DNA from 4 places in the Kitasatospora brasiliensis genome. Region 1 is predicted to be linked to each of the others. Evidence: riboswitches for the same ligand, from Rfam matches in the RefSeq annotation. Region 1 holds a riboswitch; each other region holds the start of a gene.

Region 1 (7,136 bases):
GAACGCGGACGAAGGGGACCGGTAGGAAACCGGTCCCCTTTCATCCGTGCGCCGCGATCGGGCGTGGCCGCCCGACGTCGGCTCAGGCGAGGTGCAGCACCTGGCCCGGCAGGATCAGGTTCGGGTTGCCACCGACGGTGGCGTGGTTCTCCTGGTACAGCGCCTGCCAGCCGCCGGAGACGCCCTGGGCGGCGGCGATCGTCGACAGGGTGTCACCCGCGCGGACGGTGTAGTCGTGGCCGGCGGCGTGCGGGGCCTGCTGGGTGGCGGCCTGCGGGGCGTACTGCGGCTGGGCGGCGGCCTGGCCGGCGTACTGCTGGTAGACGCTCTGGTGGCTGGTCCAGTACCAGGCGCCGTTGTTCTGGTACCAGTACACCTTGGCGTCGGCGTCCCAGCCGGCCTTGCCGGAGAAGCCCGGGGTCTGGTGGGTCTGCTGCTGCGGGGCGGCCTGCTGGACCAGCGGCGCGGCGGGCTTCTGAGCCGGCTTCGGGGCCACCTTCGGGGCCTGCTGCTGAGCGGGCTTCTCGGCCGGCTTGACGGGCTTCGGGGCCTGCTGCTTCGGGGCCGACTGGGCCTTGCTGCCGGAGGTGTCGACCGCGGCGGCGGCGCCGCCCTTGGTCAGACCGGCCTTCTTGGAGCAGACCGGCCAGGCGCCCGGACCCTGCGAGGCCAGGACCTTCTCGGCGACGGCGATCTGCTGGCCCTTGCTGGCCTGGTTGGCCTGCGGGGCGTAGGCGCCACCGCCGTACGCCTTCCAGGTGCTGGAGGTGAACTGGAGGCCGCCGTAGAAGCCGTTGCCGGTGTTGATGCTCCAGTTGCCGCCGCTCTCGCACTGGGCGACGGCGTCCCAGGTGGAGACGGGGGCGGCGGAAGCACCGGTGGCGGTGAGGAGCGGCATCGCGAGTCCGACGCCGGCCACACCGGCGACGGCGATGGCCTTCTCGGCCTGGGTGCGACGACGGTGGCGGCCAGTTCCAACGAACAGCATGAAGAGGTCCCTCTCCGCACGCCTGCGAGGTGAGCTGTCGGGTTCGGACCGGGAGGTGGCCCGGCCGCCGTACGCGGAAACGTTTCCGCTGGGCGGCTTCACCCCAAGCCGTGGGGACGGCAACAAACCTGGTTCCCCCGCCCCTGCCCAGGGTTCTGGTCGGTTTCCCGTGCGCGGCGGGCAGGATTCGGCGTTCCGCGCACGAGGTCCGCAGCTGCGAACTCCAGGGAGAGTAGACAGATCTTCAGATGAATCACAAGCTCATATCACCGATATCACACCGGGATTACGGCACGTGTTCACCCGCCTACAAAGTGCGGTGTTATGTCCGGTTGATGGGTGTTCACACCCCCGTTTGCTGCCGGTTGGCGACGTTTCGTCAGTGCCGAGGAGCATCCGGAGGGCCCTGCGGCGAGCGGCTCTCCGGGCTGAATTCCACCGGCAGTTCGCGCAGGCCACGCATGATCAGGCCACCGCGCCAGCGCAGATTCTCCGGGCTTTCCGCGAGCCGCAGATCGGGCAGCCGGGAAAGCAGCGTGGCCAGCGCGGCACGCCCCTCCAGCCGGGCGAGCGGAGCGCCGATGCAGTAGTGGATGCCGTGCCCGAACCCCAGATGGGGATTGTCCTTCCGGGCCAGGTCAAGGGTGTTCTCGTCGGCGAACCGGGCCGGGTCGCGGTCCGCCGCGGCCAGCACCACCAGCACCGGATCGCCGACCGGGATGTCCACCCCGCCGATGGTCAGCGGCCGGGTCGCGAACCGCCAGGTGGCCAGCTCCACCGGCCCGTCGTAGCGCAGGAGTTCCTCGATCCCGGTCTCCAGCAGCGCGCTCTCCCCGCGCGCCACCGACTCTTGCAGCAGTCGGCGCTGCTCCGGGTTGCGCAGCAGCGCGTAGGTGCCGTTGCCGATCAGGTTGACGGTGGTCTCGAAGCCGGCGAACAGCAGGATGAAGGCCATCGCCGCGGCCTCGTTCTCGGTCAGGTGCTCACCGTGGTCACTGGCCCGGATCAGACCGGAGATCAGGTCGTCGCCGAGGTCGGCGCGCTTGCGGTGGATCAGCTCCAGCAGGTACGCCCGCATCCGCTTCACCGCGCGCCCCACACCGCCACGTTGGCCGCCGCCATGTCGGATCATCATTCCGGCCCAGTCGCGGAAGTCGTCCTGGTCCTCGGCCGGCACCCCGAGCATGTCGCAGATCGCGTAGATGGGGAGCGGGAAGGCGAACTCATGGATCAGGTCCGCCGAACCGCGCTGGGCGAAGCCGTCGATCAGCCGGTCGGTGAGCTGCTGCACCCGCGGCTCGAACTCGGCCACCCGGCGCGGCGTGAACGCCTTCGACACCAGGCGGCGCAGCCGGGTGTGGTCCGGCGGGTCGATGTTCAGCAGGTGGGTCATCAGATCCGCCTGCCGCTCCCCCGGGATGCCCACCCGGCCGGTGCGGTGCGCCTGCTCGCTGTGGTGCGCCGGGTTCTTCGACAGCCGGCTGTCCGCGAGCGCCTGCCGGGCGTCCGCGTACCGGGTCACCAGCCAGGCCTCGACCCCGCTCGGCAGCGTGGTCCGGTGCACCGGGGCGTGCTCGCGCAGCCAGGCGTAGGCGGGGTACGGATCGGCGGCGAACTCCCAGGTGAACAGCTGCGGAGCGGGGGCGTCGGCGGGGTCGGGCTGAGCTGGCATGGACCGACCGTATCCGGTGTCACGGGCGCGCCCCCGCGCCGACGGGCGACCGGGCCGCGTCCCTGTCGCGACCTGCCGGTTTCCCGGCCGTTTCCTGGCCATGGACGGTCAATGAACGGCTCTTGGACAGCTCTTGGCCGGAGGGCGGGCGTGACCCTGGTCACCTGAGGGGTAATCCCTGTTGCGGAGGGTCAGGACCTGCCTACGATCCTCCGCAGTACGCGTGGGCGCCGGTGCGGTGTCGTCCACAGGGAGGAGCAGGCCATGCGGGTCAGCGGGTCAGTCGTCGTCATCGCGGTCCTCGACGGCGGATCGGGCGCGGGCCTCGCCCGCAGGTTCGCCGCGGACGGCTCCGCCGGGATGCTGATCGCCGACCAGAACGTCGGCGTCGCCGAAGACCTCGCCGCCGAACTCGACCGGCCGGGCTGCCCCGTCGTCGGCGTCTGCGGCGACATCCGCCGCCCCAGCGACGTCGCCGCCCTCGTGGACACCGCCGAGAAGCACCTCGGCCCGATCGACGTGTTCGCCGTGGCCGGCCCGGACGGCGAGCGGGTCGTCTCGCTGGCCGACCTGCCCGACCACCTCGATCTGGAACGCCTCGCCGAACTCGTCGTCCTCGTCGGCGAGGCCATCGGCGAACTCGTCCCGCCGCAGCGACGCCCGGAGAGCACCGCCGCGGCGGCCTGAGCGCCAGGCTCACACCGCCGCGGCGGCCTGAGCGCCAGGCTCGGGCCCTACTCCCCGACCGGCTTGAGGCCCTCGGCCGCGCGCACCGCGTCCCGGTAACCGCGCGCGGCCGACCGCAGCGCCGCGTCCACGTCCACCCCGGCGGCGTGCGCCCGCTGCACCACCGCGAGCACCAGCCGGCCCGCCGAGTCGGCGGTCAGCTCGGCGGGCAGCTCGTACGACTCGTCCGGCACCCCGGTGAAGCCCGCCCGGCGCACCCGGGACACCAGCTTCGCCGCGTACGCCAGCGAGGGCAGCGCGGTCGGCACGCCGTCCAGCACCGACTCGCGGTCCGCCTTCTCGGCCGCCTTCAGCTGCTCCCAGTTCGCCTCCGCCTCGGTGGCGCCCTCGACCTCGACGTTCCCGAACACGTGCGGGTGCCGGTACATCAGCTTCTCGACGATGTCCCCGGCCACGTCGTCGACGGTGAACGGCTCGGTCGGGTGCTCCTCGGCGATCCGGGAGTGGAAGAACACCTGGAACAGGACGTCGCCCAGCTCCTCGCGCAGCGTCGCCCGGTCCCCCTCCTCGATCGCCTCGACCAGCTCGTACGCCTCCTCGACCAGGTACTTCACCAGGGTCTCGTGCGTCTGCTCGGCGTCCCAGGGGCAGCCGCCGGGCGAGCGCAGCCGGTCCATCACCGTCACCAGGTCCATCAGCCGCGCCCCCGGCAGGTCGTACGAGCCGGGCAGCACCTCGATCTCCGGCACCTCACCGGCGTGCTCCACCGCGAGCCGCGCCAGCGCGTCGGTCAACCCCGGGTCCCCGTCCGGGCTGCCCAGCCACACCGTCGGCCCCGCCCCGGCGGGCTGCCCGGTCAGCAGCCGGGCCAACGCCGGCGCCGAGCCGGCGGGCACCACCTCCACCGCCACCCCGGCCTGCCGCACCGCCGGCACCTGCGGATGCCCCTCGTCCCCCACCAGCACCCGCCCCGCCGCCCGCAACGCCTCCCACGCCGGCCACGCCAGCAGGCCGGGAGCCACCCGGTGGGTGGTGGTCAGCAGGATCAACTTCGCGCCCGGAACATTCGTCGTCACACCCCCGAACCTACCCGCCGCCCCACCAAGCCGCCCGAGCCACTCGGCTCCCGGCCGGCGCAGGAAGTCGACCCGGCCGACTTCCCACTCCCCAGCCCTCGGACAAGCAGCATCCACTCACGAGCTTCCAGGTGCCCGCCACCATCGCCCCCGGCGAGAGCGCCCTCGGCTTCGTCACCTTCGAGGTCCCGAAGGACGCCACGCTCGACAAGGCCCAGTTCGGCCTCGACAGCGGCTTCGCCCCGCAGACCGGCCAGTGGAAGCTCGGCTGACACCTCCGCTCACACCGGAGCGTTCACGCCAGAACGCCCACCGGCAAGCCCCCACAGCACGCAGCGCACCAGCAGAACGGCGGCCCCGGGCAGAGCCCGAGACCGCCGTGGACCACCCGAGGGCGACCGCTACTTCTTCGCCCCCGCGAGGTCGTCGAACATGGCCGACAGGAAATCGGTGCACCAGCCCAGCAGTTCCCGCCCGACCAGCGGCTTGCCGCCGATCCGCCCGGTGCTCGGGCGCGGCACCAGCAGCTGCTGGGCCGCCGCCTTCACCTGGCTGCGCGGGTAGAGCCGGTTCAGCCTCAGCTGCTGGGACTCCCGCAGCTCCACCGGCCCGAAGCGGACGTTGGCCCCCTGGAGGGTGATGTCCGAGATCCCGCACCGCCGGGCGTACAGCCGCAGCGCCGCGACCAGCAGCAGGTTCTCCACCGGCTCGGGCAGCTTGCCGTAGCGGTCCACCAGCTCGTCGCGGACCTGCCGGATGTCCTCCTCCGAGTTGACCGCCGCGATCGAGCGGTACGCCTGGAGCCGCAGCCGCTCGCCGGGCGCGTAGTCGTGCGGCACGTGCGCGTCGACCGGCAGCTCGATCTTCACCTCCAGCGGCTCCTCCTCCGGCTCCCCGCCGTTCGCCAGCGACTCGCGGAACTCCGCCACCGCCTCGCCGACCATCCGCATGTAGAGGTCGAAGCCGACGCCCGCGATGTGCCCGGACTGCTCGCCGCCCAGCAGGTTGCCCGCGCCGCGGATCTCCAGGTCCTTCATCGCGACGTACATGCCGGCGCCCATCTCGGTGTGCTGGGCGATGGTGGCCAGCCGCTCGTGCGCGGTCTCGGTGAGCGGCTTCTCCGGCGGGTACAGCATGTACGCGTAGCCGCGTTCACGGCCTCGCCCGACCCGGCCGCGCAGCTGGTGCAGCTGGGAGAGGCCGAAGGTGTCGCCGCGCTCGACGATCAGGGTGTTGGCGTTGGAGATGTCGATGCCGGACTCCACGATCGTGGTCGACACCAGGACGTCGAACTCCTTCTCCCAGAAGTCGACGACGACCTTCTCCAGCTGGGTCTCCCCCATCTGCCCGTGCGCGGTGGCGATCCGCGCCTCGGGCACCAGGTCCTTCAGCCGGGCGGCGGCCTTGTCGATCGACTCCACCCGGTTGTGGATGTAGAACACCTGGCCCTCGCGCAGGAGTTCACGCCGGATCGCGGCCGAGATCTGCTTCTCGTCGTACGGCCCGACGAAGGTCAGCACCGGGTGCCGCTCCTCGGGCGGGGTGGTGATGGTGGACATCTCGCGGATGCCGGTGACGGCCATCTCCAGGGTGCGCGGGATCGGGGTCGCGGACATGGTGAGCACGTCCACGTTGGCCCGCAGCTTCTTCAGCTGTTCCTTGTGCTCGACGCCGAAGCGCTGCTCCTCGTCGACGATCACCAGGCCGAGGTCCTTGAATCTGGTCTCGGAGGAGAACAGCCGGTGGGTGCCGATGACGACGTCCACCGAGCCCTCGAACAGCCCCTCCAGGACGGCCTTGGCCTCGGTGTCGGTCTGGAACCGGGACAGCGCCTTCACCGTGACCGGGAAGTTGGCGTAGCGCTCGGCGAAGGTCGAGAAGTGCTGCTGCACCAGCAGCGTGGTCGGCACCAGCACCGCCACCTGCTTGCCGTCCTGCACCGCCTTGAACGCGGCCCGCACGGCGATCTCGGTCTTGCCGTAGCCGACATCGCCGCAGATCAGCCGGTCCATCGGGACGGACTTCTCCATGTCCGACTTGACCTCGGCGATGGTGGTCAGCTGGTCCGGCGTCTCCGCGTACGGGAAGGCGTCCTCCAGCTCCCGCTGCCACGGGGTGTCCGGGCCGAAGGTGTGGCCGGGGGCGGCCATCCGCGCCGAGTACAGCTTGATCAGGTCGGCGGCGATCTCCTTGACCGCCTTCTTGGCCCGCTGCTTGGTCTTCGCCCAGTCCGCGCCGCCGAGCCGGTGCAGCGTCGGGGCCTCCCCGCCGACGTACTTGGTGACCTGGTCGAGCTGGTCGGTCGGCACGAACAGCCGGTCGCCGGGGTGGCCGCGCTTGGCCGGGGCGTACTCCAGCACCAGGTACTCGCGGGTGGCGCCCTGGACGGTGCGCTGCACCATCTCGACGTACTTGCCGACGCCGTGCGCCTCGTGGACGACGTAGTCGCCGGCGACGAGCGCCAGCGGGTCGATCGCGTTGCGGCGGCGCGAGGGCATCCGGCGCATGTCCTTGGTGGAGGACTTCTGGCCGGACAGGTCGGTCTCGGTGATGACCGTGAGCTTCAGGTTCTCGTCGACGAAACCGTGCTCGATCGAGCCGCAGGAGACGTAGACGACGTCCCGGGTGGGCGCCTCGGCGAGGTCGGCGACCAGGCGGGCCGGGATGCCCTCGTTGCCGAGCACCTCGGCGAGCCGGGAGGCCGGGCCGTGGC
Region 2 (7,136 bases), on a different contig from region 1:
AGGGCGGCGCCGTCGAGGGTGAGCAGCGGGGTGCCGAGCGAGGAGAGGGTGGGGCCGGTGGCGAGCCACTCCCGGGTGGTGCGGCCCCACGCGCCGGGTGGCGCGGCCTTGAACCGCCAGTCGAGCGGTTCGTCGGCCAGGGCGGCCACCGCGCCGCGGGCGATGCCCGGCCCGGTCGCACTGCTTGTGAAGGTCTGCTCCACCGTGTTCCTCCATCCGCACAGGTTGCAACATGTGCAACGAGGGTTGCACATGCTGGCAGCACGGTTCTAGCATCGGCGCCGGATCACGGTCAACGGACCTGACTCCCGGTCAACGGGGTCGACTCGGGTACGGCGCTCACCGGCAACGCGGCGCCCACCGGCAACGGAGTCGACCCGGTGGGCCCGCTCTCGACGGAACGGCCGCAGACGAGGAGCCCCGCACATGCCGCGACAGGACACCCAGGGCCCGACCCGCCCCGGCCCTCCCCCGACGGCCGTGTGCGTGGGCGAGTCGATGGCCGTCCTGCTGCCGGACCGTCCCGGCCCGCTGGAGTCGGTGGGCAGCTTCCGGCTGTCCGTGGGCGGCGCCGAGTCCAACGTGGCCGGCGCGCTGGCCGCGCTCGGGGTGCCGACCGCCTGGATCAGCCGGGTCGGTGACGACGGCTTCGGCCGCCGGCTGCTCGCCGAGGTCGCCGCCCGCGGGGTGGACGTCTCGGGGGTCGCCGTCGACCCGCACCGCCCGACCGGCCTCTACCTCAAGGAGGTCGGCGGCACCACCGGCGACCGCCACGACCTCGGCCCCGGCCGCAGTCGGCTGCACTACCACCGGCGCGGCTCGGCGGCCGCGGCGCTCTCCCCCGAGCTGCTCGCCGACCCGGCGGCGGCCGCCCTGCTGGCCGGCGCCCGGCTGCTGCACCTGTCCGGCATCACCGCCGCGCTCTCCGACGACTGCCTGGCCCTGCTGGGCGCGCTGCTCGCCGACCGCCGCCCGGGCCGGACGGTCAGCTTCGACCTCAACTGGCGCCCCTCGCTCTGGCGCGAGCGCGACCCGGCCGTGCTGCCGCCGCTGCTGGACGCCGCGGACCTGCTGCTGCTCGGCGCCGACGAGGCCGAGGCCGCCTTCGGCACCGGCGACCCGGCCACCCTGCGCCGCCGCTTCCCCTCCCCGGCCACCGTGGTGGTCAAGGACGCCGCCAGACAGGTGACCGCCCTGGACCGGGACGGTACGGCGGTCACCGAGCCGGCCCTCGCGGTCGAGGTGGTCGAGGCCACCGGCGCCGGCGACGCCTTCGCGGCCGGCTACCTGGCCGGCACCGTCCGGGGCCTGGACCAGCGCCGCCGGCTGCGGCTCGGCCACCTCAGCGCCGCCTGCGCGCTGACCGCCCACGGCGACCAGGCCGAGCTGCCGGACCCCGCCGTGGTGGCCGCCCTGCTCGACGCCTCCCCCGCCCAGTGGGCCGCCACCCGGGTCACCGCGGCGGGCATCACCGGCCCGGCCCTGCGCTGCGGCCCGACCGACCGGGCGCCGTCCGCCGACCGGTCCCGGGCACAATGAGCGGGAACCCCAGCCCTCGAAGCGGAGCACGATGAGCCAGACCGTCACCCGCGCCCTGCGCATCCTCGCCGAACTCGGCGAGGGCGAGCGCTCCCTCGACCAGCTCGCCGAGGTGCTCGGCGTCCACAAGACGACCGTGCTGCGGCTGCTCCAGAGCCTGGAAGAGGAACGATTCGTCTACCGCGACGCGGCCTACCGCTACCACCTGGGCGCCGGTCTCTTCGCCCTCTCCGGCCTGGCCCTGGAGCAGCGCGGGGTGCGCCGGATCGCCGCCCCGCACCTGGCCGAGCTGAACGCCGCCACCGGCCAGACCGTGCACCTGGCCGCGTACGAGGGCGGCGAGGTGGTCTACATCGACAAGTTCGACTCCCGCCACCCGGTCAGGATGTACTCCCGGATCGGCCTGCGCGCCGCCCTGCACAGCGCCGCCGTCTCCAAGGTGCTGCTGGCCGACCTCCCGCTGCCCGAGCGGCGCCGGGTGGTGGCCGGGATCGACTTCACCCCGCACACCGAGCGCACCCTGACCACCCCCGAGGCGCTGCTCGCGGAGCTGGAGAAGGTCGCCGCCCAGGGCTGGGCGCAGGACCACGCCGAGCACGAGTCCTTCATCAACTGCGTGGCCGCGCCGGTCCGGGACGCCAGCGGCCGGGTGGTCGCCGCCGCCTCCATCTCCGTCCCGGACGTGGTCCTGCCGTACGAGCAGGTGCTGGACCTGCTCCCGCAGCTGCTCGCCACCACCCGCGCCGTGTCGGCCGACTGCGGCCGCCCCGACCACATCTGACGCCCCATCAACGAGTAAGGAACCCCGATGTCCTCCGACAAGACCGAGATCCGCACCGACGGCGCCCCCGCCCCCGCCTGGATGTTCTCCCAGGGCGTCCGCAAGGGCCCGATCCTCCAGGTCTCTGGCCAGGGCCCGCAGGACCCGGCCACCGGCGAGTACCTGCACCACGGCGACGTGAAGGCACAGACCCGCCGCACCCTGGAGAACGTCAAGGCCATCGTCGAGGCCGGCGGCGCCACCATCGAGGACGTGGTGATGTTCCGCGTCTACCTCACCAAGCGCGCCGACTTCCCGCTGATGAACGAGGTCTACGCCGAGTTCATCGACGAGAACGTCAAGCCCGGCGGCGTGAAGCCGTGCCGCACCACGATCTTCGTCGAGCTGCCGCAGGAGCCGATGCTGGTCGAGATCGACGCCCAGGCCGTCGTCTCCTGACGACCCGCCGCGCCGAAGGGCCCGGACGCCACCCCCGCGTCCGGGCCCTTCCGCCTGCTTGCCACACCTCCACTCGGACATTAGGTTAGGCTCACCTAACTAACTGGAGGTCCGTCCATGAGCCTGCCCACCGGCGATCCCGAGGTCCCCGAGCCCACCACCGCCGAACGGGTCCGCAGCCTGCTCGGCACGACCTCCTCGCTCACCGTCCGCGCCCTGGGCGAGCAACACCACCTGGACACCCCGGTCTCCGTGCACGGCTCCCGGCTGCGGCTGCGCGCCGCCCTGGACGACCCGCTGACCGCGGCCGCCGCCCAGCACGGCCTGCCGGTCCACCGGCACTGACCCTTCCCCCAGCCGGGCCGCCCGGTCAGCGCTCGACCGCGTCCTCCAGCACCACCCGCCCCATCCGCGCGTACAGCTCCGGCCGCCACCGGCGCACCACGAGCGCCAGCACCACCCCGCCCACGAACACCCCGATCACCAGGTACGGGATCAGCCGGAACAGCAGCGTGTGCGCGGCCGCCCCGGCCGCGGCGTCCTTGTTGAGCACCAGCAGCACCACCACCCCGGCCATCGCCGCCCCGCCCACCAGCGGCGCGACCAGCGTCCGGAACCAGTGCGCGGTCTCCGGATGCCGCCGCAGCACGTGGAAGTAGCCGACCACGGCGAAGGAGCAGAGCGTCTGCACCACCAGGATCGCCATCGTCCCGAGCAGCGCCAGCAGCGTGTACAGGTGCGCGTACGGGTCCATCCCGGCCGCCAGGAACCCCGCCACCAGCCCCGCCGCGGTCAGCGACTGCGCCACCGAGGCGACGTACGGCGAGCCGTGCCGCGGGTGGGTACGGCCGAGCGCCGGGAGCAGCAGCCCCTCCCGTCCGATCGCGTACAGGTAGCGGGCCGCGCACTGGTGGAAGGCCATCGCGCAGGCGAACGAGCCGCTGACGACCAGCCATTGGAACACCTTCACCGCCCAGGCCCCCAGGTGGGCGCGCAACGGGTCGAAGAACAGGCTGTTGCCGTCCTTGCCCGGCACCGTGCCGCTCGCCACCGCGATGGCGTGCTCGACTCCGTTGCCGGAGACGATCATCCAGGACACGAAGACGTAGAACAGCCCGACCCCGACCACCGAGATCAGCGTCGCCCGCGGCACCACCCGCTTCGGGTCGCGGGACTCCTCGCCGTACATCGCGGTCGACTCGAAGCCCACCCAGGACCAGAACGCGAAGAACAGTCCGAGCCCGGCCGCCTCCGCACCCGAACTCCCCACTCCCTTCAGCGAGTTCAGTGGGTTCAGGGAGCCGGGCAGCAGACCTTCCGGCCCGCCGCCGGAGCACAGCACGGCCAGCGAGACCGCGCCCAGCACCCCGATCTCCAGCACCAGGGCGATCCCCAGCACCTTGGCCGTCAGGTGCAGGTCGAACCAGGCCATCACCCCGATCACCGCGACCCCGGCCAACGCGTACCAGCCCCAGCCGAGTTCCACCCCCAGCTGCGAACGGACCAGCCCGCGCAGGGAGTAGGCGAAGAAGCCGATCGCCGAGGCCTCGGTGACGACGTACGCGAGCACCGCCAGCAGCCCCGAGGCCATCCCGACCACCCGCCCCAGCCCGTGCGAGATGTAGCCGTAGAACGCCCCGGCGGCGGTGATGTGCCGGGCCATCGCCACGTACCCGATCGAGAACACCGTCAGCGCGACGGTCGCCACCACGTACGCGGCGGGCGCGCCACCGCCGTTGCCCTGGCCGACGATGATCGGCAGGTTGCCCGTCATCGCGGTGATCGGGGCGGCGCCGGCGAGCGCCATGAACACCACGCCGGCCAGGCCGACCGAGTCCGCCTTCAGCCGGTCGACCCCGTCGGGCCCGGACCGCTCCCGCCCGGCCGTCTCCCCCGCCACGCCCTCGCTCCGGACCGCCATCCGGCCTCCTCGACTCCCGGACCCGCCCGCCCGCCGGACCGGCCGGGCGCTGACCGTCCGACAGCATCGCGCGGCCGCGAAGCCCGCGACACCGGCGATCGACGCCCCGCGCACCGGAGTTGACGCCGCGTTCGACGGGTCGAACGGAGCGGGAACGACAGCGGCCGGCCCGGCCGTACGAGGAGTTCCCCGTACGGCCGGGCCGGCCTGGGCGTGTCCCGCGCCCATGGCCGCCGTGCGGCGATCACCCGGTCGAGCGGTCACCCGACATGACCATCCCGGAGGATCGGTTCGCCCGCAGCAGCGGTGGTTCCTGGTTCCTACTGCCGAGCCTCAGGCTCAGAGCGCGACGCCGTGCGCGCGCAGGAAGGCGACCGGGTTGATGTCCGAGCCGTACTCCGAGCCGTTGCGGATCTCGAAGTGCAGGTGCGGGCCGGTCACGTTGCCGGTGGCGCCGGAGAGGCCGATCTGCTGGCCGGCGGTGACGCTCTGACCGATCTTCACACCGATCTTGGAGAGGTGCGCGTACTCGGCGTAGTGGCCGTCGGCGAGCTTGATCTCGACCTCGTTGCCGTAGGCACCACCGTTGCCGGCCTTGACCACGACACCGTTGGCGATCGCGCGCAGCGGGGTGCCGGTGGCGGCGACGAAGTCCTGACCGGTGTGGTGGCCGGAGGCCCACATCGAGCCGGCCACGCCGTAGGCGGTGCCCAGCTTCGGGTTGGCCAGCGGGGCGACGAAGCCGGAGGTGGCGGCGGCGACCGGAGTGGCGGTCACGGCCTGGGTCGGGGTGGCGACCTGGAGCTGGGTCTGGAGCTGCGCGGCCGGCTGGGCGGCCTCGGTCCGCACCTGGACCTGGGCCTGGGCCTGCGGCTCGGCGGCCTGGGTCGCCGGGGCGGCCGGCTTGGCCGGGGCCGCGGGCTTCGCCGGGGCGGCGTCGGCGGCGTGGCCCGGCAGCGCGAGCTGCTGGCCAGGGAAGATCAGGTCCGGGTTGGCGCCGACGACCGAGCGGTTCTGCTCGTACAGCGCGTGCCAGCCGCCCTCGACGTCCTTGACGTCGGCGATCTTGGACAGGGTGTCGCCACTGACGACGCGGTAGCTCTCCGACGCGGCGGAAGCGGCCGGAGCGGCCGACTTGGCGGCGGAAGCGGCCTGCGCGGCCGGAGCAGCCGGAGCCTGGTGGGCCTGGGCGCTGATCGCGGTCACCAGCGGAAGGGCGAACGACACACCGGTGACGGCGGTGGCGATGCCGATGCGGGCGGCGCGGGGCAGGGCGATACGACGAGCCTGAGCAGGCATGGAATTTTCCTCTCCGACGCCTGCGAGGTGAGCTGTCGGGTTCGGGCTGGAGTTGCCCGGCCGCGCATGCGCGGCTTCACCCCGAGCCGGTCCTGGACGCCCGCGCACTGAGGCGCGAACTCCGGTCCGGCGACTTACCTGTGGGTCCCCCGCTCCTGCCGTACAGAGTTCGTTTCGAACCACCGGGCAGCGGCAGGACTCGGCGTTCCACCCGGCGGATCCGTCCGGACTGGCCGGGCGGTCGCTGAACTAAAACCCATCCGTTCGGGTGAAGCAATGTCGATCTCTTGAAACGGCGACGACCCCCCGCCCCCCGGTGACCCTCCGCAGGCCCGACCACACGATACGTACACAACCCATTCACTCCCGGCCACTGATCCACGACCCTGCGCCGAGATTCACGACACCGCGCACCCGCCCGCTCACCCACCGCATCCGGCCAACACGCCCACCGGTGACCCTTGTCACGTACGCCCCGGACAACGCAGGATTCGCCCGTGGCCACCTCCGAGGCCGGCACCCTGCGCCTGGGCACCGCGCAGGGTCGCTGGGTACTACTGGCGACGGTGCTCGGCTCCAGCATGGCGATGCTCGACGGCACCGTGGTGAACGTCGCGCTGCCCCGGATCGGCGCCGATCTCGGCGCCACACTGGCGTCCCTGCAATGGACGCTGAACGCCTATCTGCTCACCCTGGCGGGCCTGATCCTGCTCGGCGGCGCGCTCGGCGACCGCTACGGGCGGCGCAAGGTCTTCCTGATCGGCGTGGTCTGGTTCGCCGCCGCCTCCGCGGCCTGCGCCGCCGCGCCGAACATCCATGTGCTGATCGCCGCCCGCGCCGTCCAGGGCATCGGCGGCGCGCTGCTCACCCCCGGCTCGCTCGCCATGCTCCAGGCCGTCTTCCACCCTGACGACCGCTCGGCGGCGGTCGGCCTCTGGTCCGGCCTCGGCGGGGTGTCGGCCGCGGTCGGCCCCTTCCTCGGCGGCTGGCTGGTGGACGGCCCCGGCTGGCGCTGGATCTTCCTGCTGAACCTGCCGCTCGCCGCCGCCGTGATCGCCGTCGCCACCCGGTCGGTGCCGGAGAGCCGGGACGAGAGCGCCTCCGGCCGCTTCGACGCGCTCGGCGCCCTGCTCGCCGCCCTCGCCCTCGGCGCGATCA
Region 3 (7,136 bases), on a different contig from region 1:
AGGGTCCGGCCCTCCACCGGCCCGGGGACACGACGGACCTCGCTGGCTATCCGGCGCTCGCCGAGCGCGTACCGCAGCGGGTCGAGATGGCCGCAGCGGTGGCCGTACCCGTCGCACAGCGGCTGCACCCGGACCTCACCATCCGCCGCAGTGACCCGGACCAGCTCCACCAGCGCGGCCAACTGGCCCTCCAGGCCGAAGAATTCGGGATAGGCGAAGAGCAGGTGACCGCTCAGGGTGAGGGCGAAGGCGCCGTCCGCGAAGGGCAGCCGGGGCAACGCGGCGGCCACGTACCGCTGCGGGTGGGCGGCCGAGTCGGCGGCGAACAGCCGGCGGGCGCGGTCCCAGCTGCGCAGATAGCGCTCGGACCGGTGCGGGCGGGGCGAGGGGTAGAGCCAGGGGCGGGCGGCCATCGCGGCGGCCATCGCCGCCCGGGCCGCCAGGGCGCGGTCCGCGACCGCCGACAGCGGCAGCGCGTACGCCGGATCGACGGCGATCACCCGGCACCCGAGTTCGCGCGCCTCGGCGGCCAGTGCGGCCGCACCGCCGGGGCAGTCCAGCAGCGGTCCGGGCAGGGCGGCGAGCCCGGCCCGGGTGAGGCCGAACAGGGCGCAGTACTCGTCCAGCGGACGGGAGGTGACCAGGACGTCCGGGGAGGCGAGGGGGATGCCGACGGCCACCCGGCCATCCGAACACGCGGCGGCCCCGCCCGCATCCGGAGTCCGATCCGGAGGCGGGCGGGGCCGAGGCGGTGGACGTCAGCGGCCGAGCAGGCCCCGGACGGCGACCCGGTTGACGTTGGTCACGCCGCGGACCAGCTGGGTGGTGAGGAAAACCAGCACCAGCCCGATGAAGGACACCCCGGCGATCTGCCACACCGACTGGATCTCGTAGAAGTGCCGGACCCCGTCGTCGTCGAGGGAGTCGAACAGCCGCAGCCCGCCCCAGGGGGTGTAGGCCTTGTAGATCCAGTGGTACAGCGGGTAGAGCGTCAGCCCCCAGCCGAGCAGGAAGAACACCAGCGTCACGGTGAAGCTGAACACCGCCCAGGGGAACATCACCACCTGGTACAGCACGGCCTTCCAGCCGGCCGCGTCCCCCAGCCGCGCGGTGATCGCGCCCCAGGCACCCGGGCGGACCTGGCGCACCGGCTCCGGGCCGGGGACGTCCAGGGCCAGCATGCCGCGCACCCGGGCCCGCTCCAGCCGGCCGAAGCCCCGGGCCGTACTGGTCAGGGCACCCAGCACGGGCAGACCGAGGACGGTGACGAAGGTGCCGAGGCCGAAGCAGAACATGATGATCGAGACGGCGAAACCGGCGATCGCCACCGGCAGGCCGCTGAGCGCGTAGCCGACCTCGCGGTGGTAGTACGCCGAGAACGGCGCCCGCCACAGGGCCGGCCGCTGCCCCGTCGGGCGGGCCCCGGCCGGGCGCCGGTCGCTCTCGTAGCCCCAGTCCCGGTCCTCCACGCTGTGGCTGCTGCTCATGCTCCCGGCCCCCGGCCCCTCGTGCTGACGTCTCGTTCGTCCCGCTGACGTCGTCCAGTCTGGCGGATGCCCAGGTCGGAGGGGATGTGGAGGCCTGGCGGATCGGGGGTGGGGTTAACCCCCGGGTCGGCCTCCCGCCGCCGCGTCCGGCCGCCACTCGTCGGCGAGCAGCGCGTAGAGGTACGAGTCGTACCAGGCGCCGTTCTTGAACCCGTCGTGCCGCAGCCGCCCCTCCCGCCGGAAGCCCAGGCCGGTGAGCACCTTGACGGAGGCCGTGTTGTCCACGGCCACCCGGGCGGTCAGCCGGTGCAGGTCCAGGGCGCCGAAGGCGAGGCCGCAGAGCAGGCCGACGGTCTCGCCCGCGTAGCCGCGGCCCCAGGCGTCGCGGGCCAGCACGCACCCGAGGTCGGCGGCGCGGTGCCCGCCGAGGCCCAGCGAAGCCTGCCCGATCGGCGGCGCCGCCCCCGGATCGTCGGCGTCGGCGAGCCTCGTGACGGCCAGCCGGTAGGTGTCCCGCTCCTCGGCCAGCGCCTCCTCCAGGTAGAGCTCCAGCTGGTCGGCGCAGTCCTCCCGGCCGCTCGGCCCGAACGGCAGGTACCGGGTGACCTCCGGGTCGCCGAACAGCGCGTGCAGCGCCTCCACCTCGTCCTCGGTGTGGTGGTACTCGCGGATGCCCAGGCGCGGGCCGGTGAGTCGTACAGGGACCATGGCTGCCGACCCTATCCCCGCCCGGCGGCTACCGTTCGGACTATGAACGACGAAGACCTGCGGCTCGCCCCGCGCACCAAGGCCGCCGACCTGCTCGCCTGGGCGGCCGAGCAGGGCCGCGCGCCGGTGGCCGAGCAGCCGCTGCGCGCGGTGCTGGCGCTGCTGGAGCTGGGCGAGGGCAGGATGCACGACGGCTGGCCCGAACTGACCTCCAACGCGGTGGAGCACCTGCTGTACGAGCGCCTCCACCTGTACGTCCAACCCGCCCCCGAGGAGGACCCGCTCGCCTACGGCGACGCCGTCCGGCTGCTGGTCGACCACCAGCGGGCGGCCCGGCGGCTCAACGCCAAGCGCCAGGAGCGACTGCACGCGGAGGCCGAGTGGCAGGGCGAGGTCGCGGCCGGGCTGCTGCGCCGCGCCGATCTGGTGACCTGGCCCCGGCTGTACGCGCTGCTGCTGCACGCGTACGACGTGGACGTCACGGACCCGGAGGCGGTCCGGGACTGGCTGGCCGGCTTCGGCGAGCTGGCGCAGGAGGAGCGACTGGCCGCGTTCGAGGCCCTGGCGGCGACCGGCTGGCTGGACGAGCCGGACGAGCAGGGCTGGGGACCGGGCCGGATCCTGTCGGTCGGCATGGCCACGGACGGCGCGCGGCGACTGCTGGAGCAGGGCCTGATGCGGCGCAGCTACCGCAACCTCGCGGAGCTGACCGCGCAGGGGCGGCCGATGCCGGACGAGCTGACCGGGGACTTCGACCGGTTCGAGGAGGCCGCGGTGGAGGCGGCGCTCGACCTGTTCGGGGAGTGGACGGTGCCGGGGCTGCCGCGGCTGCTGGTGACGGAGTTCCCGGAGCTGGCGCCGGAGCCGGGCCAGGAGGAGATCGAGGCGTACCTGGCCCAGCTGCCCGCCGAGGAGCAGCTGCCCGCCGAGGAGCAGCTGCTCTTTGAGGGGCAGTCGCCCGCCGAGGAGCAGCTGCCCGCCGAGGAGTAGAGCGCGAAAAGCGGAGCCCCCGGGTTCGGGGGCTCCGCGGGTGGGGCTGGGATCAGGGGTTGAGGCCGCGCTGCTGGAGCCAGGGCTCCGGGTCGACCGGGGCGCCGCCGCCCGGGCGGACCTCCATGTGCAGGTGCGGGCCGGTGACGTTGCCGGTCGCGCCGACCTTGCCGATCTGCTGGCCGGCGACGACCTGGCCGGAGCCCTTGGTGATCGAGGAGAGGTGGCAGTACCAGATCTCGGTGCCGTCGGGCAGGGTCTCGACGATCCGGTAGCCGTACGCGCCGGCCCAGCCGGCCGAGGTGATGGTGCCCTGGCCGAGCGCGTGGACCGGGGTGCCGGTGTCGGCGGCGAAGTCCAGGCCGGTGTGCAGATGGGCCCAGTAGCGGGCGCTCTGGCCGTAGTGGGCGGAGAGCCGGTAGTCCGTCACCGGGAGGGTGAGGGCGGCGGCCTTGGCCCGCTCGGCCTCCTCGGCGGCGCGCTTGGCCTCGGCCTCCTTGGCGGCGGCCTTGGCCTCGGCCTCCTGCGCGGCCTGGACCCGGGCACTCTCCTCGGCGGCGGTGCGCTGGCTGTCGGCCTGGTGCTGGATGCGGGCGGCGAGCGCGAGGCCGGGGTCGGCGGCGAGCGCGACCGGGGTCTCGTCGGGGATCTCGACGGCGGGCGCGGCGGCCGGGGTGGCCGAGGCGAAGCCGGTGGCGCCCAGGGTGGCGGCGACGGCGGTGACGCCGAGCAGCGGGGAGGTTCCGCGGATCTGACGCGGCATCCGGTGGCGGTTGGCCTCGGCCTCCGCGCCGAAGGCCTCCGGACCGAAGTCCTCGGGGCCGTCCGTGCCGGGGTGGTCGAGAAGCTGGGTACCGGCTTGTGCCTGGGTATGCGTCGACGCCACGGAGGCGCGCTCCTTTCCTTCCTTCGCGCCTACCGGGTTAGCTGACGGGTTCGGAGCAGGAAGGTCTCCTACGGCCGGGCCGGGGCCCCGCCGATTCACCCCAAGGAACATGGTTCCCCGGCTCCCTGGCCTGCCCGGAGGCCGGCCGGCGGGATTAGGCGACGGCGCACGGTGCCGTCTGGGTACGGCGTTGACAACCGCGCTGCGTTATCAAACGTTAATCCTAGGAGGCCCTGATTCCAAGCCACCCGTTTGGAGCAGCTTAGGCCCTGGTGATCGGACGTCAACGAACGGCCCCTCATACCCGGGCCCATCTGAGTACACCTACTCATGTGCGGCCCGCGCCGGCGGTCGCATCCTGACGCCATGAGCGCACCGATGAAGACTCGCACCACGGCCGCCTACCACGTCCAGGCCGTCCTCTCCTTCGCCCTGTCGGGCACCGCCCTCGCCGCCGGGATCGCCTGCCTGCCGGTCGGCGCCTGGACCCGGGCTTTCCTCGGGCTCGGCCTCCTCTACACCGTCACCTCCGCGTTCACGCTGGCGAAGGTGATCCGGGACCGCCAGGAGTCCAACGAGATGGTCACCCGGGTCGACCAGGCCCGGCTGGACAAGCTGCTCAGCGAGCACGACCCGTTCAAGGTCGAAGGGGTCTGACGCGCCGGCCGAGTCGGATGCCGGGCGGTCGCGTTCGACGGTCACGCTTGGCGGTCACGCTTGACGGTCACGCTTGACGGCTAAGGCTATTAGCCTTAGCTTTATGGCTATCGGCAGTAACGCCGACCCCGCGCCGGCGGCCCGAGGAGGACCCCCATGAACGGCACCATCACCCCGAGCACCCAGTACCTGGCCGTTCCCGGCGGCCGGATCTCCTTCGACGACACCCGGCAGGGCGAGGGCACCCCCGTCGTCCTGCTCCCGGGCATGCTCGACAGCCGGGCCACCTACCGGCACCTGCGCCCGCTGCTGGTCGCGGCCGGCCACCGGGTCGTCACCATGGACCTGCGGGGCTTCGGCGAGTCCTCCCTGATCTGGGACGACTACAGCCCGGCCGCCCTGGCCGGCGACGTGCTCGCCCTGCTCGACCACCTCGGCATCGAGCGCGCCGTCCTCGCCGGGAACTCCTACACCGGGGCGACAGTCGTCAAGGCCGCCGGGGACGCGCCCGAGCGGGTCGCCGGCATCGTGCTGATCGACGCCTTCGTCGAGAACCCGCCGCCGGGCGCCCTGATGCGCGGCGCCATGGGGCTGCTGGGCGCGGCCCTCGTCCACTGGCCGGCCGCCTGGGGCTTCTACCTGCGCAAGATGGCCTTCCCGGGCGCCAAGCCCGCCGACTTCGACGCGTACGTGGACGGGCTGGTCACCGCGCTGCGCACCCCCGGGCGGAAGACCGCCACCCGCGGGTACGTCCACGGCGACTCGGCGCCGGTCGGCTGGACGGCCGCGGTGCGGTGCCCGGCGCTGGTGGTCATGGGCAGCGAGGACCCCGACTTCCCGAAGCCGGAACTGGTCGCCGACCGGCAGGCCGCCGCGCTGGGCGGCGCGCGGAAGGTGATGATCGAGGGCTCCGGGCACTACCCGATGGCCGACAACCCGGCGGCCACCGCGGACGCCCTGCTGCCGTTCCTCGCCGAGCTCGGCTGAACGCCCCCTCCTCTTTCCTCCATCCGACCGCCGCACGAAGGACCCGAAGCCATGCCCCGCGTAGGACTGACCCCCGACCAGGTCGTCGACCACGCCCTCGCCCTCATCGACGACCAGGGCGCCGAGGCGCTCACCCTGGCCTCCGTCGCCGCCCGGGCGGGCGTCGCCACGCCCTCGCTGTACAAGCACGTCAGCGGCGGCCTCGCCGAACTGCGGCGGCTGATCGCCGTCCGGGTCACCGGGGACCTGGCCGACCGGCTGGCCGCGGCGGCGGTCGGCCGCAGCGGGGACGACGCGGTGGCCGCCGTCCTGCGCGCCTACCACGCGTACGCCACCGAGCACCCGCACCGCTACAACGCGCTGCCCCAGGCGCCGCAGCCGGACGACGACCTGGCCGCGGCGGGCGGGCGGCTGGTCGGCGTGATCATCGCCGTCCTGCGGGAGTACGGCCTCGACGGCTCCGAGGCGATCCACGCCGCCCGGACCGTCCGCTCCGTCGCCCACGGCTTCGCCTCCCTCAGCACCGCCGGCGCCTTCCAGCTCGGCGAGGACCTGGCCACCACCCACGACCGGCTCATCGCCACGCTCACCACCGGGCTGCGCGCCTGGCCGGCTTAGGGTCCCCGCGCCCGACCACGCCCGACCGCGCCCAACCACGCCCGATCACGCCCGACCACGCCCTTTCGCGACACCGCGAGCACCAACCCCACACATCGCGGGACGCGATCCGGCCAACCGGCGCGATTCCGACGCTGTCGCGGGGACCGGCCGGAGCGCTCGGACGCCTCCCCAGGTGGAGGGATCGAGGTCGAACGAGTGCCGATTGGCGCCGAATTGACTCGATATTGACAAGATCCGGTCACTTGGCGAGATCCGTTCACACCTTCGTAGGATCATCACCCTAGAATTCGCGGCGTGACGATGACTCAGTGGTCCGTAACGGCAACCGGCGTGCTCGCCGTCCTCGCCCTGGTGGCCGCCGCGCGGTACCGAGCCGTGTCCGTCACCCAGCGCGGCCGCGCCGACCGGCTGCACCGCGAACTCGCCACCGCCCAGGAGCGGCTCGCCACCGAACTCGCCCGCCGCGGCGCCGAACTCGCCGCCGCCCAGCAGGAACACGAGCACACCGCCTCCACCCAGCGGGCCTTCCTCAGCGTCGCCCGCCGCATCCTGGTGATGGCCCACGACCAGCAGGCGCTGCTGGACGAGATGGAACGCACCCACGACGACCCGGCGCTGCTGGAGGGCCTGCTCAAGGCCGACCACGCGGCCGCCCAACAGGCCAGGCTGGCCCAGACCCTGGCCGTACTGTGCGGCGCGCGGGCCGGCCGGCACTGGCCGGAACCGGTCTCCCTGGAAGACGTCGTCCGCGGCGCCCAGGGACGCATCCTGCCGTTCCAGCGCGTGGTGGTGCGCAGCCG
Region 4 (7,136 bases), on a different contig from region 1:
GTCCGTCCAGCTGATGCTCTCCTCCGACCCCTCCGGCTACCTGGAGAAGGCCTCCACCATCCAGCAGGCCAGCACCAGTCAGGCCGAGGCGCTCAAGGGGCTGCTGGACCAGCAGCGCCGGCTGGACCAGGAGAAGGCCGAGGCGGCCGCGGTGCTCGCCTCCCTGGACACCACCACCAAGGACCTGAACCAGGCCAAGTCGGACGTCAACGCCAAGCTGAAGGCCGCCCAGGACCTGCTGAACTCGCTCAGCGCCGCCGACCGTGCCGCGCTGAAGGCCCAGGAGACGCAGGACGACCGCGCCTCGCGCGGCAGCGACCGGGTGGACCTCGGCAACCTGCCGGCGGCCAGCGGCTACGCGGCCACCGCGGTGTCCAAGGCGATGGGCAAGCAGGGCTCGCCGTACGTCTGGGGCGCCACCGGGTCGACCACCTTCGACTGCTCGGGCCTGATGGTCTGGGCGTACGGGCAGGCCGGCGTCTCGCTGCCGCGCACCTCGCAGGAGCAGGGCCACTACGGCACCCGGGTGCCCTCGCTGAACGAGGCCCAGCCGGGCGACCTGGTGGTCTACGGCTCGGACATGCACCACGTCGGGATGTACATCGGCAACGGCATGGTGGTCCACGCGCCGCACACCGGTGACGTGGTGAAGGTGATGAAGGCCGACGCGATGCCGATCAACACCATCCGCCGGGTCTGACGGCCCGACACGCCCGCGCGAGCAGTTGTGACCAGCGCCACCTCCGTTCGGGGGTGGCGTTCGGGTTTTCAAACCCTTTTGCGGTCGAATGCTGAGAACTGATCAGCCTTGCGTGTACCAGTGGTCACCATCGGTCATTTTCACAAAAGAACTTGGGTAATCTTCGGTCTTTTTTCTGACAAGGATTTGAACGGATCACGGTTCAGTTACTAGGGTCGAGCCTTGGACCACCGCACTGTCGATCGCCCAGCCAGGGTGGCGGCGGTGGTCTCCGCCGAGTTCGCGAGGCAGCGGGGCAGGTCGAAGCGACTGCCCGACAGGGGAGCCCAGCAATTGGGGGCGCTGCGGAGCGGAGCCGGGGAACCATGTTCCTCCGGGGTGAATCGGCGCCAGGTCGGCCGCTGGAGCGGCCGTGAGGCGTCGTAGGGCATGCTTCCGGCCCGAACCCGTCAGCTCACCCGGTAGGCGGACGTAGGAAGAAGGAGCCCGCCTTCGTGGCGTCCCATCGTCGTCCCAAGCCCGCCGGCCGCGCCCGCGTCTCGATCATGACCGGTCTCGCCGCCGCGGCCGTCGCCCTCTCCGCGCAGTCCGGCGCCCACGCCGACCCGCAGCCGACCAAGGAACAGGTCAAGGAGCAGGTCGACCAGTACAACGAGCAGGCCGAGGTCGCGACCGAGAAGTACAACGCCTCGCTGGAGAAGCAGCAGGAGCTGGAGAAGCAGGTCTCCGGCCTCCAGGACCAGGTGGCCCGTCAGCAGGCCCAGGTGACCGAGCTCCAGGGCGGACTCGCCGAGATCGCCGGCGAGCAGTACCGCAACGGCGGCATCTCGCCGACCGTCCAGCTGATGTTCTCCTCCAGCCCGGACACCTTCCTGAACCAGGCCGGTGCGCTGAACCAGGCCGGGGACACCCAGAAGAACCAGCTGAAGCAGCTCCAGGAGCAGCAGCGCAAGCTGGACCAGGACCGCACCGAGGCCCAGAACAAGCTCGCGGAGCTGGACTCCACCACCACGCAGCTGAAGGCCTCCAAGGAGGAGGTCCAGAGCAAGCTGAAGGCTGCCCAGGACCTGTTCAACACGCTGTCCGAGCAGGAGCGCCAGGCGATCCAGCAGGCCGAGCAGAAGGCCGCCGCCGACGCCAAGGCCAAGGCGGACGCCGCCCAGGCGCAGCAGCAGGGCGCCGACCGCGCCTCGCGCGACAATGGCCGCAGCGACCTCTCGGCCCCCACGACCACCGCTCCGGTGAAGGTGGCCGCGGGCAGCTCGCGCGGTGCCGCCGCCCTCTCGTACGCCGCCTCCAAGATCGGCAGCCCGTACGTCTGGGGCGCCACCGGCCCGAGCTCCTTCGACTGCTCCGGCCTGATGGTCTGGGCGTACAACCAGGCGGGCGTGTCCCTGCCGCGCACCTCGCAGGCGCAGGCCGGGGCCGGTACCCGGATCGGCACGGACCTCTCCCAGGCCCAGCCCGGCGACCTGCTGATCTTCTACAGCGACGCCCACCACGTCGGCATCTACGCGGGCAACGGCCAGGTGCTGCACGCCCCCAAGCCGGGTGCGTCGGTGCGCTACGAGGCGGTCTCCAACATGCCGCTGGCCTCCATCGTGCGGGTCTGACACCTGCTCGAACGCCTCCAGGCCCGGTCTTCCCCAGGGAAGGCCGGGCCTGCGGCTTTGCGGCGCGGTCGAGCTGATGTCCGATTGGCGGTCGAATATTCGGGTTGGGAGGGGTTTGGACTCGCTTGCCCGGACTCGCTAACGTCTGCCACCGGACTTCCGCTCGACGCCGCCCGCAGTGGTGCGGCGGCGGGGGTCCGCGCCGCAGGATTGGAGTCGCCGCCGCCATGCCCGTGCACCGTCGTTCCCCACTGCTCGCCCGGGCGCTGGTGCTGACCGCGGCCGCCGCCACCGCGCTGGGCGTGGCCACCGGCGGCAGCGCCCAGGCCACCCCCGGCAGCCCGGACTCGACCGACCGCCAGGACGTCAAGGCGCAGGTGGAACAGCTGTACGACGAGGCCGAGCAGGCGTCCGAGAAGTACAACGCGGCGCAGGAGGCGCAGCGGCGCCTCCAGGGCGAGACCACCATCCTCCAGGGGGAGATCGCCCTCGCCCAGGACCAGCTCAACCAGCTGCGCGGCGACCTGGCGGCGGTGGCCGGAGCGGAGTACCGCGGCGGCGGGATGACCCAGACCGCCCAGCTGATCCTCTCGACCGACCCGGAGGGCTACCTGGCCCGCGCCCGCACCATGGGCCAGGCCGCCACCCGCCAGCAGGAGACCCTGCACGAGCTGCTCACCCGGCAGCGCCGGCTCGACCAGCGCCGCACCGAGGCGGCCGACAAGCTCGCCGAGCTGGACGAGACCCGCCGCTCGCTCGCCGACGGCAAGCAGCAGATCCAGCAGCGGCTGGCCGCGGCGCAGAAGCTGCTGAACGGCCTGGGCGCCGGCGAGCGGGCCCGGCTGGCGGCCCAGGACGCCCGGGACGCCGAGGACCGCGCCACCCGGGGCACCGACCGGCTGGACCTCGGCAACGCGCCGGCCGCCTCCGAGCGCGGGGCGGCCGCACTGGCGGCCGCGGTGCGGATGATCGGCTCGCCGTACGTCTACGGGGCCACCGGGCCGCACGCGTTCGACTGCTCCGGTCTGATGTACTACAGCTGGCGGCAGGCCGGAGTGACCCTGCCGCGCACCTCGCAGGCCCAGGCGTACGCCGGGCAGCGGATCAGCCTGTCCGAAGCGCGACCGGGAGACCTGGTGATCTTCTACCGGGACATGCACCACGTCGGCATGTACGCCGGCGGCGGGGTGATCGTGCACGCCCCCCGCCCGGGCGCCAAGGTCCGCTACGAGAGCGTCACCGCGATGCCGGTCTCCGGGGTGGTCCGGCTCTGAGCACTCCCGCCCGGATACCCCGCCGCCCGCTGTCCCGGCGCGGCGCGCTGCTGCTCGCGGCCGGCGGGCTGGCCCAGCTGTCGCTGCCGCCGGCCGCCCCGTCGGCGGTGCCCGCGGCGCGCTCGGCGGACCGGCGTGCCGAGGTGGCCGCGGCCCTGGCGCGGCGGGCGGGTTCGGCGCCGCCCTGGGCCGGGCTGCCGGTGGCCGAGGCGGAGTACCGCAACCTGGTGCTCGCCGGCTCCGGCGGGCCGGAGCGGCTGACCGCCGCCGCCGACCTGGCGGTGCGGATCGCCGGGTACGACGCGTACCCGGTGGTGTACCCGCGCCGGATCGAGCTGGCCCTGACCGGGGACGGCTGGCGGGTCGAGCGCGAGGAGAGCGCGAGCGGCCCGCCCGCGCCGTGGGACTTCGGGCCGCTCCGCGCGGCGCCGGGCGCGCACTGCCTGGTGCTCGGGCCCGCCGCCGGCCCCGATCCGGCCGAGCTGGTCGCGGTGGGGGACCGGGCGGTGCCCGCCGTCTCCGAGGTCTGGGGCAGCGCCTGGGCCGGGCGGCTGCTGCTGGAGCGGCCGGCCACCGAGGAGTCGTTCGCCCGGCTGCTGGACGGCGACCCGGCCGACTGGACGGGCATGGCGGCGGTCACCGTGGCCGCCCCCGGCGCGCCCTGGCACACCCCGGCGGACCGGGTGCTGGTCAACCCGCAGGCGTACGGGCGGCTCAGCGACTTCGGCCGCCAGGTGGTCGTCACCCACGAGGCCACCCACGTCGCGACCAGGGCCGACACCCGGGCCTGGACCCCGATGTGGCTCTCCGAGGGCGCCGCCGACTGGACCGCCTACCGGGACTCCGGCCGCGGCCCGCGGCAGATCGCCCCCGAGCTGGCCCGGGACGTCGCCGCCGGGAAGCTGCCCACCGCACTGCCCGCCGACCGGGACTTCACCGCCGGTGCGAGCGGCATCGCCCAGGCCTACGAGCAGTCCTGGCTGGCCTGCGAGCTGATCGCCCGCGACCACGGGCCGCAGCGGCTGGTGGCCTTCTACCGGGCCGTCGGCGCGGCCGACGGGCACGGCGAGGACCGGGAGGGCCGGACCGACCGGCTGCTGCGCCGGGAGCTGGGCGTCGGCCTGGCGGAGTTCACCCGGCGCTGGCTGGAGCAGGTGGCGGCGCTGAAGGGCTGACCGGGGCGCGGCTCGGCGACTCAGCGGCGCTGTTCGGCCCGGGCACCCGGGTGGCCGATGCCGTCCAGCAGGTCCTGCTCGTAGGCGATGCCCGGGCGCACCGGGTAGCCGGCGGCCGGCAGCGCGGGGGGCTCGCGGTCCAGCACCACGGTCGGCGGCAGCGGGGCCTCGCCGCGGGTGGAGCGCCAGAGCCGGACGCAGGAGAGCACGGTCGCGGCCAGCAGCAGCAGGTTGCGCAGGGCCAGGACGGCGACCGCCGCCGGGCCGCTGGACAGGACCTGGGAGAACATGGTCGGGAATTCGAGGAGGGTCAGCGGACAGGCGAGCAGGATCAGCACCGCCACCGGTCGCTGGCTGGTGCCCCGTACGGTCAGGCAGACCGCCGCGATGCCGAGCAGCCAGACCAGGTACTGCGGGCTGATCACCCGGCTGGTCACCACGAAGATCAGCAGCGCGCACAGCGCCGCGTCGTACATGGTGGACGCGTTGCGGCGCTTGGAGGTGAAGCGCCACAGCAGCAGCCAGCCGAAGCCCAGCACGGTGCCGGCCATCATCACCTTGCTGATCACGCTGACCCACGGCCCGAGCATCTCGGGGGAGCCGTAGTTCATGGTGACCTTGCCGTCCCAGGCCCCGGCGAGCCGGGCGACGTGCAGCGGTAGCGCGCCGAGCGACTCGACCTCGATGCCGCGCTCCTTCTGGAAGGCCAGGAAGTCGAAGGCGCCGTTCATCCCGGCCGTCAGCAGGAAGCCGATCGAGACGGCGGTGGCGCCGGCCAGCGTCCAGGAGCGGCGGGTGCGGTGGCCGGAGGGGGTGCCGATCAGGCCGAGCAGCGGCCAGATCTTGACGATGCCGCCCAGGCCCAGCAGCACCCCGCCGAGGGCCGGGCGGCGGATCAGCGCCAGCAGGCCTGCCAGGGCGACCGCGGTGACGATGACATCGAAGCGGTTGTAGATCATCGGGCCGAGCAGCGGGACGCCCACCACCCAGATCCAGGCGCCGGTCAGCGCCCGGCCCCGGCGCAGGCCGGTGCGGATGAGCAGCGCGGCCGCGGCGGCGTCGGCGATCCCGCAGATCACCCAGAACGAGACCAGGTACGACCAGGGCAGCAGGCCGGGCAGCAGGATCACCAGGGCGGCGCCCGGCGGGTACTGCCAGGTCACGTCGTCGAACGGGAAGGTGCCGGTCTGGAGCACCCCGTACCAGGCGTGGTAGATCATCCAGACGTCGGCCGTGACGTCGCCGCCGGGCCCCTTCAGCACGCCGGTCGTCAGGAGCACCAGCAGGGTGCGGGTGGCCACCCAGGTGGCCCCGAGCGCGGCGAGCGCCCCGAGCGGGCGGCCGAGGCGGCCGCGCGAAGAGCCGGTCTCGGTGGCCGGGGCCAATTCCACTGCGCTCCCTCGTTCGTCTCGTACGTCCCCACCGGAGGCGTCGTACCGACGGACGCCCGGGCCGCGCGACGCGGCCTAGGTACTAGGACAGACCCGGGGGTCAAACGGTTGCCATGGACGGTTCCGTTCCCGGCGGGTCGTGGTGTTGACCTATCGTACGGATCACCCAGCGGTACACCGCGCACCCCCCGACCGAGCGAGCCGTGGCCTGATGCACAGAACCTTGATCGTCACCAATGACTTCCCGCCCCGCCCCGGTGGCATCCAGGCCTTCGTCCACAACATGGCCGTCCGTCAGCCCGCAGGCAGCGTCGTGGTCTACGCCTCGACCTGGCGGGACGGCAGCGAGGTGGCCCGCTTCGACGCCGAGCAGCCGTTCCCGGTGATCAGGGACCGGACGAAGGTGATGGTTCCCACACCGCGGGTCACCCGGCGGGCCGCCGAGATCCTGCGCGCGGAGAAGTGCGACTCGGTCTGGTTCGGCGCCGCCGCCCCGCTCGGGCTGATGGCGCCCGCGCTGCGCCGGGCCGGCGCCGGGCGGCAGCTCGGCATGACCCACGGGCACGAGGCCGCCTGGGCCCAGCTGCCGGTCTCCCGGCAGCTGCTGCGCCGGATCGGCGAGGGCACCGACGTGCTGACCTACCTGGGCGAGTACACCCGTTCCCGGATCGCCGCCGCGGTCGGGCCGCGGGCCGCGGCCCGGATGGTGCAGCTGCCGCCGGGCGTGGACGAGTCGACCTTCCACCCGGACTCCGGGGGCGCCGAGGTGCGCCGCCGGCTGGGGCTGGCGGACCGGCCGGTGGTGGTCTGCGTCTCCCGGCTGGTGCCGCGCAAGGGCCAGGACACCCTGATCGAGGCGATGCCGCAGATCCTCGCGGACGTGCCGGACGCGGTGCTGCTGATCGTCGGCGGCGGCCCGTACCGGGCGGACCTGGAGAAGCTGGTGGACGCCACCGGCGTACGGGCCTCGGTGCGGTTCACCG

Evidence for each region. Region 1 has a riboswitch for cyclic di-AMP ahead of QWJ13_RS22255 (LysM peptidoglycan-binding domain-containing protein). Riboswitches for the same ligand answer to the same signal wherever they lie in the genome.
Region 2: another riboswitch for cyclic di-AMP. It lies ahead of QWJ13_RS16795 (M23 family metallopeptidase); the one in region 1 lies ahead of QWJ13_RS22255 (LysM peptidoglycan-binding domain-containing protein).
Region 3: another riboswitch for cyclic di-AMP. It lies ahead of QWJ13_RS07930 (M23 family metallopeptidase); the one in region 1 lies ahead of QWJ13_RS22255 (LysM peptidoglycan-binding domain-containing protein).
Region 4: another riboswitch for cyclic di-AMP. It lies ahead of QWJ13_RS05280 (C40 family peptidase); the one in region 1 lies ahead of QWJ13_RS22255 (LysM peptidoglycan-binding domain-containing protein).

Annotation. Positions count from the first base shown of each region.
Region 1 covers NZ_JAUOOW010000005.1:607,534-614,669, forward strand. The annotation lists gene QWJ13_RS22255 (LysM peptidoglycan-binding domain-containing protein) at 83-988, opposite strand; cyclic di-AMP (ydaO/yuaA leader) riboswitch at 994-1,159, opposite strand; gene QWJ13_RS22260 (cytochrome P450 family protein) at 1,368-2,660, opposite strand; gene QWJ13_RS22265 (SDR family NAD(P)-dependent oxidoreductase) at 2,925-3,347, shown strand; gene QWJ13_RS22270 (nucleoside triphosphate pyrophosphohydrolase) at 3,395-4,423, opposite strand; gene QWJ13_RS22275 (DUF4352 domain-containing protein) at 4,555-4,695, shown strand; gene mfd (transcription-repair coupling factor) at 4,825-7,136, opposite strand, start outside.
Region 2 covers NZ_JAUOOW010000004.1:149,811-156,946, reverse strand. The annotation lists gene QWJ13_RS16825 (alanine racemase) at 1-203, opposite strand, end outside; gene QWJ13_RS16820 (sugar kinase) at 427-1,539, shown strand; gene QWJ13_RS16815 (IclR family transcriptional regulator) at 1,571-2,320, shown strand; gene QWJ13_RS16810 (RidA family protein) at 2,348-2,758, shown strand; gene QWJ13_RS16805 (hypothetical protein) at 2,876-3,103, shown strand; gene QWJ13_RS16800 (APC family permease) at 3,129-4,679, opposite strand; gene QWJ13_RS16795 (M23 family metallopeptidase) at 5,019-5,978, opposite strand; cyclic di-AMP (ydaO/yuaA leader) riboswitch at 5,981-6,120, opposite strand; gene QWJ13_RS16790 (MFS transporter) at 6,476-7,136, shown strand, end outside.
Region 3 covers NZ_JAUOOW010000002.1:21,511-28,646, forward strand. The annotation lists gene QWJ13_RS07910 (hypothetical protein) at 1-680, opposite strand, end outside; gene QWJ13_RS07915 (sensor domain-containing protein) at 759-1,487, opposite strand; gene QWJ13_RS07920 (GNAT family N-acetyltransferase) at 1,602-2,195, opposite strand; gene QWJ13_RS07925 (hypothetical protein) at 2,238-3,185, shown strand; gene QWJ13_RS07930 (M23 family metallopeptidase) at 3,238-4,071, opposite strand; cyclic di-AMP (ydaO/yuaA leader) riboswitch at 4,084-4,242, opposite strand; gene QWJ13_RS07935 (YiaA/YiaB family inner membrane protein) at 4,438-4,728, shown strand; gene QWJ13_RS07940 (alpha/beta fold hydrolase) at 4,885-5,715, shown strand; gene QWJ13_RS07945 (TetR/AcrR family transcriptional regulator) at 5,767-6,333, shown strand; gene QWJ13_RS07950 (ATP-binding protein) at 6,637-7,136, shown strand, end outside.
Region 4 covers NZ_JAUOOW010000001.1:1,156,785-1,163,920, reverse strand. The annotation lists gene QWJ13_RS05285 (C40 family peptidase) at 1-700, shown strand, start outside; cyclic di-AMP (ydaO/yuaA leader) riboswitch at 1,031-1,184, shown strand; gene QWJ13_RS05280 (C40 family peptidase) at 1,195-2,313, shown strand; gene QWJ13_RS05275 (C40 family peptidase) at 2,541-3,587, shown strand; gene QWJ13_RS05270 (hypothetical protein) at 3,731-4,762, shown strand; gene QWJ13_RS05265 (glycosyltransferase 87 family protein) at 4,783-6,153, opposite strand; gene QWJ13_RS05260 (glycosyltransferase family 4 protein) at 6,365-7,136, shown strand, end outside.